2 linked regions of the Pelagibaculum spongiae genome follow. The protein of the gene in region 1 interacts with the protein of each later gene in a pairwise test. Links are inferred from orthologs where the notes say so. Each region holds a gene or a part of one and is shown in the gene's direction. Other genes may lie near its edges.

Region 1 (6,907 bases):
TTTTAAATCAGCAATAAAGAATGCCGGGCTATTTAAATAGCCCGGCATTTTTAGTTTAAAGGGGCGTTATTGGGCCATAGTGTGAGCTACTCTTCCTTGAAAGCTCGCTTTGGGCAGCACCACTATCGGCATCGAGGACATCAAGAGGGTTTACATAAGGGCTAAATGCGCAATTAATTCTTATTGGATACGATGCTGATGCTTCATATAGCAAAGCAGAAACATAATTATTTTCATGCGCAACACCAACGGTTTGCTCAATATATTGATAGCAGAACATTAACCTGAAATCCCTAGCCTGATCAATTGGCGCCACAGCCATTCCTGCTACGGGGTCAAAAAAACAAATTTTTTTATCATCGATAGCAAACAACACAAATTTAAAATTTTGCGAAGCAATAGGGATTTTTAGCATCACTGCTGAAAAAGCTTTATTTGGATTCAGCGGCACTGTCGATTCAAACGATGTACTACAGTGGCTTCTATATGATATGATATGGTCACCCTCTAAATTTCTAATTACACGGAAACTTTTGTTTTCTTGGTAGTTTTTCTGCATTTTATTTATCTTAATATGCAGCTTGCTTTCACTAAGATCTTGTTCGTATTTTTCTATAAAAAAATTGCCAGTAAATATCCTAAGATCGCACTCCGCTGCAAGAAAAGCACTACACAACCCATAAGAATAAGCCAAGGCATCAAGCGTCGGGTTATAGGCGAAACTGCCACTCGAAAGAGTAACTTTAGGAACGAGAGTGTTGCTTGCAAAAGTACAGCCAGTCCAACCATATTTATAGCCGGTCTCGATCAAATGTTTCAAGACTTGCTGGTAGCTAGCTGGCGAAGCGGATGGAGCAACATTATTGCTACCTGCACTCGAAGTGTCCATGAACAAAACATCCTTAAATTTTCTTCTAGTAAAGTAGATAATTTAAAAAACAGATAGAGATATGCTCACAAACTAATCGAATAAATTGTTGGCTTATATTTTTTTAATGATAAATACAGCCAGTAAATTGGAGTGAAGATTTACTGCTTGATTTATTAAATTTATTTGAGCGTTTGATCACAATCGGAGCCGCAACCTTCAACTAGCGGCAACACTACATTCCCGCTGAAACGCCATCGATATGTCTTGTTCAGCACCTTTGGTAGTGGTGACTGTGAATGCTCCTGCGACAACCTTCAGCCCCATGACAGCATTTAAGCAAGGTACATTTACAATCATCGCTGGCGATTCAGATTACGAAGACATGGTTCGCGCTCAAAATTAGCAAGAAATCTGCTGCCTGATTTGAATCGGCAATAAAAATGCTGAGCTATTTAAATAATCTAGAATTTTTATTCATCATCACCCCAATCACCCTGCATTTTCATTAAAAAATAGATTGGGTGAGCTGTTGATTTAAGAAGCAAGTAATCAACACTAACTCCTGATTTTATCTGGTAATACTTACGGACATATTGACGAGAAATAATTTCAATAGTACTTTTCACTGAACTACTATTTGGCACATCAACTTGAATGCAACCAGCATTTGGATCAAAAAAGCACAAGTGTGTATTACTTAGCACGTAAGCAAAATACCGACCCATTAAGTGAACAATAACTGGAACACCATCTACAAGAGCCTTATCAATAACACTGAGACTTGGCAGGCTTGCTACACAGGCTCCAGAAAACTCACCCATTTTTCCGGAAAATATAGTCATACCCGCCTTATCAACTAATTTTTGATACTGATGCCCCTTAGTAAAAAAACTCTTGGATTGCTCTCCAGGATTTGAGGCGATTTTAAATCGTGCAAAATTACAGTTATGAGCGATAAATTGAGCACATAACCCAAATGATAAATCGATACTTACTGTTTCGCCTGACTGAATTTTTTTCTCAAGCGCTTGCTGAACATACCCAACAAATGGCCACTTGTTAGATCCAGCTAGCTCAGCAAGCATTTGCAAAGCAGTTTGAGGAGATTCAACATAATCCGCCATAACAATCCTTGTTTTTCTAAGTAAGCGAAGTCTAGCCAAAAAAAACGCCAGCCGAAGCTGACGTCATTTAATAGCAAAACCTAATCACCATCTGGCAGATCAATAATATAACTTTCCCAATCATCCGGGTCGCAATCTTCAACCAACGGCAACATCCTCACTGAAATACCATCGATATGCGTTGTTTCAGCATCTTTAGTAAGCAGCGGGTGCCATTGCGGCAAACCTTTACCTTCTTGTAACCGACGATAAGTACAGGATGGCGGCATCCAAGTGAGATGTTCTTGCAATAATTTTGGGGTGATTTTCAAACAGTCAGCGCGAAAGTTCTGGCGATCACCGTAATTGGTACAGCAGCCCGATTTTTTATCTAACCGCGAACAATGAATCGTGGTGTAGTAAATATCACCTTGGTCTTCATCTTCTAATTTATGTAGACAGCACAATCCACAGCGGTCACACAATGCTTCCCACTCTGCATCATCCAAACTTTCTAATGGCAGCTGCCAGAACTTCTCTCTCAACGATTTAACACTCCGTTCATTTGCCGAAATTACACTTTTGTTGTTGCGGCCAATCTTCAAACTTCTGGGTCATGTCATCAAATACTCGGCCCTGAAGCCGATATTTAGTTTGACCTTCAATCCGCTCGGCGCCATAAGCATCGTAAGCTCTCAAGGCTTCAGCATTGGCATTTCTAACCGCCCACTCCACTCGAAAGTAGCCTCGAGATTTAGCAATTGCAGCTAAATTACACAGCATTTTATAACCCACGCCTGCACCACGAGCTTCCTGCGCAACATAAATGTTGTCCATATAAATACCTGGCAAGCAAGCGTAGGTTTTAAAGGTTTGATAAAAAATGGCGTAGCTAACGACTACACCATCTAACTCACCGACAATCACTTCGGCCGTTGGCCAAGGGCCAAACAAAGCAGCACGCAAGCGCGCGCAATCAATGCTCAATTCATGCTCTAGGCCTTCATATGCAGCCATGTCATGAATCATGCTAAAGATTGAATCCAAATCAGCAGCTTTTGCCCAGCGAACTTGCAAATCAGCCATATAAATTATCTCCTCCTTGAATCTGAATAGGGTTCAGCCCCTGCGGAGGCTGCTGCAGGTAATATCCATTCGCCTGCAAATTACCGATGACCTTTTCTACAGGTACTCGCGCCAGCTTACGCTCAGGCGTTAGCTGTAAATTCATCACGTGCGTTGGCGTACCAAACAGTTTTAACAGCGCCTCAGGAACGCGGGAGAAATCATCCTCCTGCTCGACATAGAGATACATTTCCTGTTTCTTGCTACTGCGATAAATGGCACATGCTTTTACTGCTGACTGATTCATCTATGAATTGTCCCCGGTTCTTGTGATGTGTGGCTGAAACCGTTATAACCCAAAACCATGACCGGACTGTCTGCCAAAATGCCATGGAACTTGATCTGAAAGCCAGCGTCTTTCCGCTGAGTGTTGTCAAACTGAATAGCCTCGATTACCCGCAACTTGCGCGTATTCTCGAACAAAAGCGCGCAATGGCGCCTGGCTTTTTCAATTATACCCCAGCTGTGCTGGATCTTCAGTCGATTGATGAAGCACCTGATTTCAATAAACTCAAACAGTTACTCACCGAATCTGGCATGGTGCCGGTCGCAATTCACAATGCTTCCGAGCAACAAAAAGCCGATGCCAGCCAATGCGGACTGGCCATACTAACAGCCAGCCAGAGCACCAACCAGAAACAGAGTCAACCGAGCGTCAAATACATTGAACAGCCGGTGCGAAGTGGCCAACAAATCTACTTCCCCGGCGATCTGATCATCTGCGCACCGGTGGGTGCTGGCGCTGAAGTGATCGCTGATGGCAATATCCATATCTATGGTGCTTTGCGCGGCCGAGCTTTAGCTGGTGCCAAAGGCAATCGTTCGGCAAGAATATATTGCCAACAATTGAAAGCTGAACTGGTTTCTATTGCAGGATGTTTTCAAGTCAGCGAAGACTTTCCTGAGACAGAAAACAAAACCGTTGAAATAAGGCTTGCCGAAGATCGTTTGCAGATGCGCACACTTTAGTTACCATAGCGGCAAACCAAATTCGTGACATTTCTCACATCCTAATATCACACCAAGGGGTGACTCTGTGACCAAGATCGTTGTGGTGACTTCAGGCAAGGGGGGCGTAGGTAAAACTACGACCAGCGCCGCAATTGCAACCGGATTAGCGCGCAAAGGGCATAAAACCGCTGTAATTGACTTTGATATCGGACTCAGAAACTTGGATCTGGTAATGGGATGCGAACGTCGGGTCGTTTACGACTTCGTTAATGTAATCAAAGGTGAAGCAAACCTTCATCAGGCAATGATCAAAGACAAACATACTGATAATTTGTTTGTATTGCCGGCTTCGCAAACTCGCGACAAAGATGCACTCACCCGCGAAGGTGTTGAGCAAGTCCTAGACGACCTTTCCAAAATGGACTTTGAATTTGTAGTTTGTGACTCCCCGGCTGGCATTGAACGAGGCGCACTTATGGCGCTTTATTTTGCTGACATAGCCATTGTTGTCACTAACCCTGAAATATCTTCTGTTCGCGATTCAGACCGTATTTTGGGTATTTTACAGAGCAAGTCTCGCCGAGCTGAGCAAGGTGCCGAGCCAGTGAAGGAACATTTGCTGATTACACGCTATATGCCACAGCGCGTGGCTACTGGCGAAATGCTTTCAGTAGAAGATATTGAAGAAATTTTGTCTATTCCACTTTTAGGAGTAGTTCCTGAATCACTTGCTGTACTTAAAGCGTCTAACTCTGGCCAGCCAGTGATTCTTGATGATGCGAGCGATGCAGGGCAGGCATACGACGATACCGTTGAACGCTTCCTTGGATCAGAACTACCCTTTCGTTTCCTCAAGGAAGAAAAACAGGGCTTTTTAAGCCGGTTGTTCGGAGGTAAATAATGAGCTTTATGGATTATTTTCGATCGTCTAGCCCAAAAAAAACGGCTTCAGTTGCTAAAGAGCGACTGCAGATTATCGTGGCCCACCAAAGAAATACCCGAGCCCAACGACCAGATTTCATCCCTCAATTAGAAAAAGAGATCATCGAAGTCATTCGCAAATATGTTGCGGTTGATGATGAAATGGTGAAAATTGAAGTAGATAAAACCGGTAATTATTCGGTATTGGAAGTGAATGTCACACTGCCAGATCAGCCGGCTGGTTCTTAGCTTTAATAGACACTAAAAAGCCCCAAAAAATTAATTTCGGGGCTTTTTTGTGCTCTAAATCAATCGGCTGTAACGTTAGGCAGCCTTATCTTCATCTCGCAATTCACGGCGAATAATCTTACCCACATTAGTTTTAGGTAATTCTTCGCGGAATTCGACATGTCTCGGCACTTTATAGCCAGTCAGATTTTCTTTACAGAATGCAATGATTTCTTTTTCGGTAACTGACTCACCTGGCTTGCGAGCAATAAACAACTTAACTGATTCACCCGAACGCGCGTCTGGAACACCTATTGCGGCAACTTCCAATACTGAAGGATGCATTGCAACCACATCTTCAATCTCATTCGGATAAACATTAAAACCAGAAACTAAAATCATGTCTTTTTTACGGTCAACAATTCTGAAAAATCCTTTTTCATCCATTGCCGCTACATCACCGGTTAATAACCAGCCATCTGGCGTGATGGTTTCAGCTGTTGCTTCTGGGCGATTCCAGTAACCTTTCATTACCTGAGGACCACGAACACAAAGCTCGCCTGGCTCACCTTGCGGTACTTCGTTGAAATCATCATCTCGAATACTAATTTCGGTCGAAGGTAACGGCAAACCAATTGTGCCGTCATAAGCTTCTTTATCTAATGGATTAATGGTAACAGCCGGGCAAGTTTCGGTCAGGCCATAAGCTTCCAGCAAAGTAGTGCCGGTAACCTGCTGCCATTTCTCTGCCACTGAACGCTGTGCTGCCATACCGCCAGACAATGTCAGTTTCAATTTACTAAAGTCGACATCTTTAAAATCTGGATGGTGCAACAAACCATTAAATAGGGTATTCACTCCAGTAATTGCCGTCATGCCGCTATTTTTAATAGCCTTAATGAAGGTGCCAATATCACGTGGATTAGTGATTAAAATATTACGACCACCCAGCATCATCATGGTCAGGCAATTCGCGGTCAGTGCGAAGATATGATAAAGCGGCAAAGGCGTTACGATGACAATTTGCCCATCGCTTAGCTCGCTTAAATACGGGCCGATCCAGTGCCGAGCCTGGGTCACATTAGCCAAAATATTACAGTGAGCTAATACCGCACCCTTAGCTACCCCTGTTGTGCCACCGGTATACTGTAAGAAAGCGATATCATCCGGCTCAATATCCACCGGCTTAAATACCATACTCTTGCCGCGATTAAGCGCATCTTTAAAACGAATTCTGCCTGGCAAATCAAAAGCTGGCACCATTCGTTTTACATACTTAACCACAGAATTGATCAGGACTGATTTAGGGAAATCCAGTAAATCACCCAATTGTGTCGTAACGACATTACGAATTGGCGTGTCTTCGATAACCTTCTGCAAAGTGTGGCAAAAGTTTTCAATAATAATGATTGTTTCAGCGCCAGAGTCACGCAACTGATGTTTTAACTCTCGAGCGGTATAAAGCGGATTTACATTCACCACCACCATGCCCGCACGCAAAATACCGAATAATGCCACCGGGTACTGAAGTAGGTTTGGCATCATAATCGCTACGCGATCACCCTTACCCAAACCAAGACCATGCTGTAAAAACGCAGCGAAATCAGCTGTTTTTTGCTCCAGCTCACCATAGGTCATTGTTTGACCAATATTAGTGAAGGCACCTTGATCGGCGTGATCTCGGGTACTTTGAAGGAACACATCGACA
Region 2 (6,677 bases), on another replicon or contig:
CGATTTCTCTTTACTGCTTTTTTGCAGAGGTTCTTCGTGCTCACCAAATGCTAGATGGATTTTTTTTGCAGAGGCTGCATCGCGAGCACCAGGGGTTAAAATCTGGCCCGGACCGATATTTAAAGTCGTTCCACTTGCAAGCTTTTCCACATGATCCTGAGTGATAAGTTGCCTTGCCAAAACACTGCTCCTGGAGGTAAGTAATTAGACGATCTTTACGATGATCTAAGCATACCGAAGCATAAAGATGACTTACTGATAGGTATCAATCGAGATGGTCAAACCAATTTAAAGTTTTAGCTTTTTCAGACTTTGATCACTAAAAATAGCCAGTAATTATTGCTATCGAATGATGCTGTGAATGATGCTGTGAATGATGTTGTAGCTGTATTTAAAATATATGTTTTAAGTGCTGTTAGATATCTAACCGATTTAGCGCATTCGCCAGCCGGTCGAATTGTTCAATATTTGCCGGTAAGCCAAAACGTAGTGCATGTTGTTCGTCGGTTAAACGAGTAAGAATGCCTTGCTGGCAGAGTGCTAAATGCAGCTCAGATGCATTATTAATCACCACGGTTTTGAATAAATCCGGGCCGTGAATTTCGCAGCTGAAATATTGTTGCAGTAATTGCTGCAACTGTTCGCCTAATGCGATGAGCTTTTGCCGGTTTTGTTGCTGCCAGTTTTGGTCAGATAACGCTTGTGTGGCGACTTCTCGTGCTGGCCCGCTAATGCTCCATGGGCCAAGGTAACTTTCTAATGCAGTTAATAAACCAGGGCAACCGAGTACAAAGCCAACTCGGGCGCCGGCCAAGCCAAAGAATTTTCCCAGCGAGCGTAAAACGATCAAACCTTGTTGGCCGGTTTGTGCAGCAATGCTCTGATCTGGCGCGGTGTCGATAAAAGCTTCATCGACAATCAACCAGCCGCCTTTTTGTGCTAGCTGTTGGTGCCATTCCATAAGTTGTTCGGTTGAATAACACCAGCCAGCAGGGTTATTGGGGTTAATTACCAACAACACGTCAGCGGCATCAATTTGCTGTTGCGTGGGTGTTTGCTGATAAAGCTCGATAGAAAATCCAGCATTAAACCAAGCTTTAAAATGTTCTTTATAACCCAGTTCAGGGAGTAATATTTTTATTTGCCCTTGTGAATCAAAGCCATGGGGCGATGATAAATTTACCGTCAGATTAATATTGGCCAACCTAAGTTGTGGCAGCGCCATAATCGCAGCCTGACTACCGGCTACCGGCAATAAATGTTGGCACTGATAATAATTAGCTGCAGCTTGTTCTAGCCCATCATTTGTTTGGGGTAAGCGGTTCCAAGCTTCAAATGAAATATTTTGAGCCGGGTAGCAATCGGGATTAACGCCAGTGGATAAATCTAGCCAGTCAGTCACCGGAATCTGAAATTTTTCAGCGGCGGCGATTAATCCACCGCCATGTTGTAGGTTTTTTTGTTTATTTATCATAAGGCCGTAGGAAATAGAGTCGTAGGGAATAGAAGGCTGAATAGATATAATCAGCTAAACATCAGAGTGAGCACAAATAAACTACTCACCCAGATCCACGGCCCTTTTTCTATTAAGGCAATTGCACGTTCAATATCTTCAGCTTGTGCAGTCTTTCCACAACCTAATTCTGGCCGTTGGTGAACTTCACCATGATAAACCGCAGGGCCACCTAACTGAATTTCCAATGCACCAGCACCGGCTGCCATTACCACACCGGCATTTGGGCTATCCCACTGAGGTGCTTGGCGCTGCCAGCATTGGCGGGCAGTTTTCCATTCGCCTTGAATTGCATAGGTATAAGCAGTTAAGCGCGCCGGAATATAATTGATTAGGTCGTCGAAGCGAGCAGCCGCCCAGCCAAACCAAATAAAGCGATCATTTCGATAACCCCACATTGCATCTAATGTGTTGGCTAACCGATAGAGCACAACCCCGGGCGCACCAGCAATTACAAACCAAAAAATAGCGCCAAAAATAGCATCGCTGCCATTTTCTAGAACCGATTCTGTGGTGGCTTTTACTACACCGTTTTCATCCAACGTGGCGCAATTACGGCTAACAATCATTTGGGTTTTATCCCGCGCTGCCGGTAAATTCTGATAATGCAGTGCGGTCGATACTTGCCGGGCATGGTGCGCCAGACTATTGCCGCCAATTGCCAGCCATAACAGTATTACGCCAACCCACCAGCCAACCAGCGGTAACTTACTTAATAACAAGGCAATAATGACTGGGAATGCCACAGCACAAACCAGTGCAATCACCCCCTGTTTTTTCTGTGCGCTTGGCATAGCGGCTTCGCCGGGATGAAACCAGCGTTCAAGGTGATTGGCTAACTTGCCAAATAAAACCAGCGGATGGTGGTGTGATGGTTCACCAAATGCCCGATCAAGAATCAGCGCTAAAGCGACCTGAAGTGCAACCGAGGTCAGCAGATCCCACATGTAAACATTGCTCCAGAAATTGATGATTTATTCTGTTTTCGCCACAAAAGATAGAAGTGGCATTCCAATAAAATTTGGTTAGGTCCAAATAGTCCGAACCTACATATTAAGACCAACTTATAGTGCAATGATAATCCATGATCACTGAGTATTTGTTCAGTAAAGCGGGAATTTTGATCTGTGAGCAAGCAAAGACGACTGAAGGTCATCGCCGATTTAAGTAAAACCAATCAAATCTTGATTCAACGACAGGTTAGCAAGAAGTTGTCATGACAGATATCAACATGCTGCAGAATGCAAAGTATTAGCGTAAGCATAATTTAGTTTTACTTTCGGCCGCGTCTGCGGCAAATGATTTCGGAGAGGCATCAGTGTTAATTGGCAAGGTAACCGGCAATGTCTGGGCAACGCGCAAGCACGACGGTTTGCGTGGTCAGAAACTGATGGTGGTGGAAATTATTGAACATGGAAAAGATGTTTCATCCAGTTCAATGGTTTGTGCCGATATTATTGGCGCAGGTATCGGTGAAACTGTTTTGATTGCTCGCGGTGGCGCAGCACGCAAAGCTTTACTTCCAAATGAAGCGCCTATAGATGCCTGCATTATTGGCATCATTGATGATGTCGAAGTTCAATAATTCGGCCAATATTTTGAGGCTGCTTGGGAGAGATTTAAGTGGGTAAGCTTCTGATTAACGATAGAAATTGCCAGGAATACTTGCGTGATGGCGCTTTAGTTGTCCCCAAGGGCGCTATGGTTGCACCTTCTGCAAGAGATGCCGCATCTAAAGCCGGCCTAAAAATTATCTGGGAATCAGATTTAAATCGAAGCTCTGATGCAAGACCGGCAAAATCAGGTCAGAAAAAACCAGTCGAGCAAAAGCTTGTCGAGAATAAGCCATGCCCTGGGGAAATTAAATCCGACATAAAGAGAATTCTACGTGAATCTTTTGGTGTTGAAAAATCAGAGCACATTTCTCAGCTAACCGCTGAAGTAATGAAAAAGATTAAATAGATAGTCGATATTCATCTTTTGCCGTAACTGCAATGTTTAATAGTTGAATTGTCGGCAAATTATAATTTTCCTTGTCCAGAAATACTCGGGCCTGATGATATTAAGCAGGGTAGCTTGCTACCAAAACTGTCTAATTGACTGTTTGGTCATAAAGAAAAGTCTGGATCAAAATTGAGAGTAACCATCATGGCAGAAATGACTCCTGAACTACTTGAACAGGTTATCCGTAAGGTTGTAGCAGAGCAGCTTGGCAAAACAGCCGCTAAGCCAGCCTGTAATTTCGACAAGCATGTTGATCCAAGCGGTGTTTCAGTCGTTCGTGGTAAGAGTGTTCGCCCTCAAAAGTTCGATACAGGCAAGCCAGGTGACCATGTATATCTGATCGATCTGTTTGATCTGGATGAAAGCCCACGTCTTGGCGCTGGCATCATGGAAATGAAAGAAAGTGCATTCGATTGGACCTTGAACTACGACGAAGTTGATTACATCATCGAAGGTACTTTGGAAATCATCATCGATGGCCGTAAAGTAATTGGCCATGCGGGTGATATTATTCTGATTCCTAAAGGCTCAAACATTCAGTTCAGCTCACCAGGTTTCTCCCGCTTTATGTATGTAGTTTACCCAGCAAACTGGGAAGCAACCTGCAAGTAATTCAACACGCGCAATATGCGGAGTTTTAATGGACCAAGAAAAGCAACGAGTGATACAGGAATATGTTCCTGGAAAACAGGTGACTTTAGCGCACCTGATTGCTCATCCGCAAAAAGATATTTATACCAAGCTAGGTTTAAATGGTGATGATATTAATGCGATTGGTATTATGACAATTACCCCAGCTGAAGCCTCGATTATTGCAGCAGATGTTGCAACCAAAGCGGCCGGTGTTAATGTTGGTTTTTTAGATAGATTTACCGGCTGCCTGGTTGTATCTGGTGATGTATCGAGTGTTGAAGAAGGCTTAACCGCGGTGCTCGAATTATTAGTGAGCATGGGTTTTGCGCCGAGTAAACTGACGCGATCTTAAGCATTAGTGAATCGGTTTCAAGCGAACTTTAAGTTGTTAGTTTTAAGTTGGCCCATGGCAAATGCTGTGGGCCAACTTATATCTGCTAGATATAAATGATACATAAAAATGCGAAGTGAAAAGTACTATGAAAAAATTTATGTTAATTGGCGCAACATCGGCAGGTAAAACTACCTTAATTCAAGCAATGCATAATCAACCGCTGCAATATAGAAAAACCCAGGCGATGGATTATTTGAAAGAAGTGCTCGACACCCCCGGTGAATATCTGGAAAACCCACGTTTTTATAGTGCGCTGATGACTGCCGGAATGGATTATCAAGTTATTTGCCTGGTGCATGATGCATCGCGTGATGACACGCATTTTCCTCCAGGGTTTGCCTCAATGTTTGGCGATCGGGAAATTATTGGCATCGTCACCAAGTGCGATATGGAAAATGCCAACCCTCAATACTCGATTGATACGCTAGTTCAGGCTGGTGCAAGTAAAGTGTTTCAGGTGAGTGCAACGTCGGGGGAAGGGCTGACAGAATTATGGGATTTTATAGCTTAAACTTAATTTATTTATCTTAAATGATCCTTAATGTTTCATACTTCTGTTTCTATTACAGAACCTGAAGCTGTATGATTCAACCTATTGTTTTCAAGATTTATAATTTTAAAGCTTGAAATATAAAAATATTTGTTTCCAAAGTGAAAATAATGCGTTGCAAAAAAACAAGCTGCGTAGCTGGGGTTCAAATTTTCAAATGCGATTTCACCGTAGTTAGGATCAAACAATATCATTCGATTTTGAGTGGTTATTATGTTGATAGTATGTCCCTGATCGACGTTGCTCTTGTCTTTTCCAAACCGCAATGTTAATAAATAGTCTCCTGGAGCAGACATAGCATAAAAAAGATAGAAAATTTTAGTATGCATTCCATTTTCAGATTCCACTTCTGCTCTTTGTGTAAAAGGTACACCAAAGATCTCTACGCGTGATATTGTTTTGATAATAAGCTTAAAGCTTGGAATTGTACCTTCCATACCCTTTTTTTGTTCAAAATCATTAAAAAAAACATTAAGAATTTGGTTGTATTTAATTAGCTTTTTTGCGTTATTTGGATCTAAAATAAAGCGCTTAAGTGCTGGTAGGTTATGTAATTTTTTCACCCAAAGAATTGATAATGCAAAGCAAACTCCTTTGTGATTCTTTAATTCTTTATACTCAGATGAACTAGGTAGGTTGTTAATAAAATCATGCTGATTGAATGTATCTGTTAATTGGGTTTTTGAATCTTTCAACATTCTTTCAGCAGATTTACGTAGTGCTTCAGGTGTTTGTTTTTTTAGAGGCATGAGTAAAATAGTTGATCGCGATTAACTGTATTCAATAGCCAGCGGCATGTTGTTTGTCAATAATTTTAAGGCTTATGACCTTTGCGCTGTTCGATAGCTTATGTGTACTGCTAAGCACAGCCTACCAATGATTGTTCTCTATGTAGGTAAAGCCACCCTGATTCAAACGATGCATAACCAATCGCTGCAATATAGAAAAACTCAGGCGATGGATTATTTGAAAGAAGTGCTCGACACCCCCGGTGAATATCTGGAAAACCCACGTTTTTATAGTGCGCTGATGACTGCCGGAATGGATTATCAAGTGTTTTTCCTGGTGCATGATGCACCACGTGATGACACGCATTTTCCTCCAGAGTTTGCCTCAATGTTTGGCGATCGGGAAATTATTGGCATCGTCACCAAGTGCGACATGGAAAATGCCAACCCTCAATACTCGATTGATACGCTAACTCAAGCTGGTGCAAGTAAAGTGTTTCAGGTGAGTGCAACGTCGGGGGGAAGGCTGATAGAATTATGGGATTTTATAACTTAAAGGTCGAGGAATATAATAAATACTCTGTTTCCCGAAGTGCCGAACCTTATATTGCGTGTTTGATAAGCAGAGCAATCAGACACTTTTGGAGTGTACCGCCAGATTTCTGATTTCGTTAACACGCGTCAAACCTACAGCGTCCGGGACAAGTTTAAATTTCTGAACCCTCAAATTTTATTGAGTTGTATTTGTTTTAAATAAGCATCACTGCCTCACATTTCTGCTTCTATTGGAATAGAAATGTCAACAATTTTATAGCTTGAAATTGAACAATGCCCTTTGCCAAGTTTAAGAAATTT

Evidence for each region.
Region 2: the proteins of minC (region 1) and DC094_RS15105 interact in binary tests that used the Escherichia coli proteins (3 or more experiments, as listed by UniProt). The link is inferred for Pelagibaculum spongiae from one-to-one orthologs.

What each region holds. Positions count from the first base shown.
Region 1 is NZ_QDDL01000011.1:90,309-97,215, forward strand. Bases 2,252-5,248 are described here. They hold minC (septum site-determining protein MinC), read left to right. Parts: upstream 2,252-3,429; coding sequence 3,430-4,068; downstream 4,069-5,248. Other genes in these bases: DC094_RS19035 (YcgN family cysteine cluster protein), read right to left, coding at 2,252-2,519; DC094_RS19040 (GNAT family N-acetyltransferase), read right to left, coding at 2,536-3,060; DC094_RS19045 (YcgL domain-containing protein), read right to left, coding at 3,053-3,346; minD (septum site-determining protein MinD), read left to right, coding at 4,136-4,951; minE (cell division topological specificity factor MinE), read left to right, coding at 4,951-5,220. In the rest of the region: DC094_RS19025 (hypothetical protein), read right to left, coding at 56-889; DC094_RS19030 (hypothetical protein), read right to left, coding at 1,342-2,034; more of DC094_RS19035, read right to left, coding at 2,076-2,251; DC094_RS19065 (AMP-binding protein), read right to left, coding at 5,296-6,907. UniProt on the Escherichia coli protein: Cell division inhibitor that blocks the formation of polar Z ring septums. Rapidly oscillates between the poles of the cell to destabilize FtsZ filaments that have formed before they mature into polar Z rings. Prevents FtsZ polymerization.
Region 2 is NZ_QDDL01000006.1:209,114-215,790, forward strand. Bases 1,698-4,464 are described here. They hold DC094_RS15105 (EutN/CcmL family microcompartment protein), read left to right. Parts: upstream 1,698-2,831; coding sequence 2,832-3,098; downstream 3,099-4,464. Other genes in these bases: cbiB (adenosylcobinamide-phosphate synthase CbiB), read right to left, coding at 1,698-2,460; DC094_RS15110 (hypothetical protein), read left to right, coding at 3,137-3,475; DC094_RS15115 (EutQ-related cupin domain-containing protein), read left to right, coding at 3,662-4,129; DC094_RS15120 (BMC domain-containing protein), read left to right, coding at 4,158-4,464. Outside these bases: DC094_RS15090 (iron-containing alcohol dehydrogenase), read right to left, coding at 1-180; threonine-phosphate decarboxylase CobD, read right to left, coding at 416-1,474; more of cbiB, read right to left, coding at 1,525-1,697; more of DC094_RS15120, read left to right, coding at 4,465-4,502; DC094_RS15125 (EutP/PduV family microcompartment system protein), read left to right, coding at 4,630-5,055; DC094_RS15130 (YopT-type cysteine protease domain-containing protein), read right to left, coding at 5,091-5,843; DC094_RS15135 (EutP/PduV family microcompartment system protein), read left to right, coding at 5,971-6,378; DC094_RS15140 (restriction endonuclease subunit S domain-containing protein), read right to left, coding at 6,591-6,677. UniProt on the Escherichia coli protein: Probably forms vertices in the bacterial microcompartment (BMC) dedicated to ethanolamine degradation. It may be involved in transporting positively charged molecules into and out of the BMC.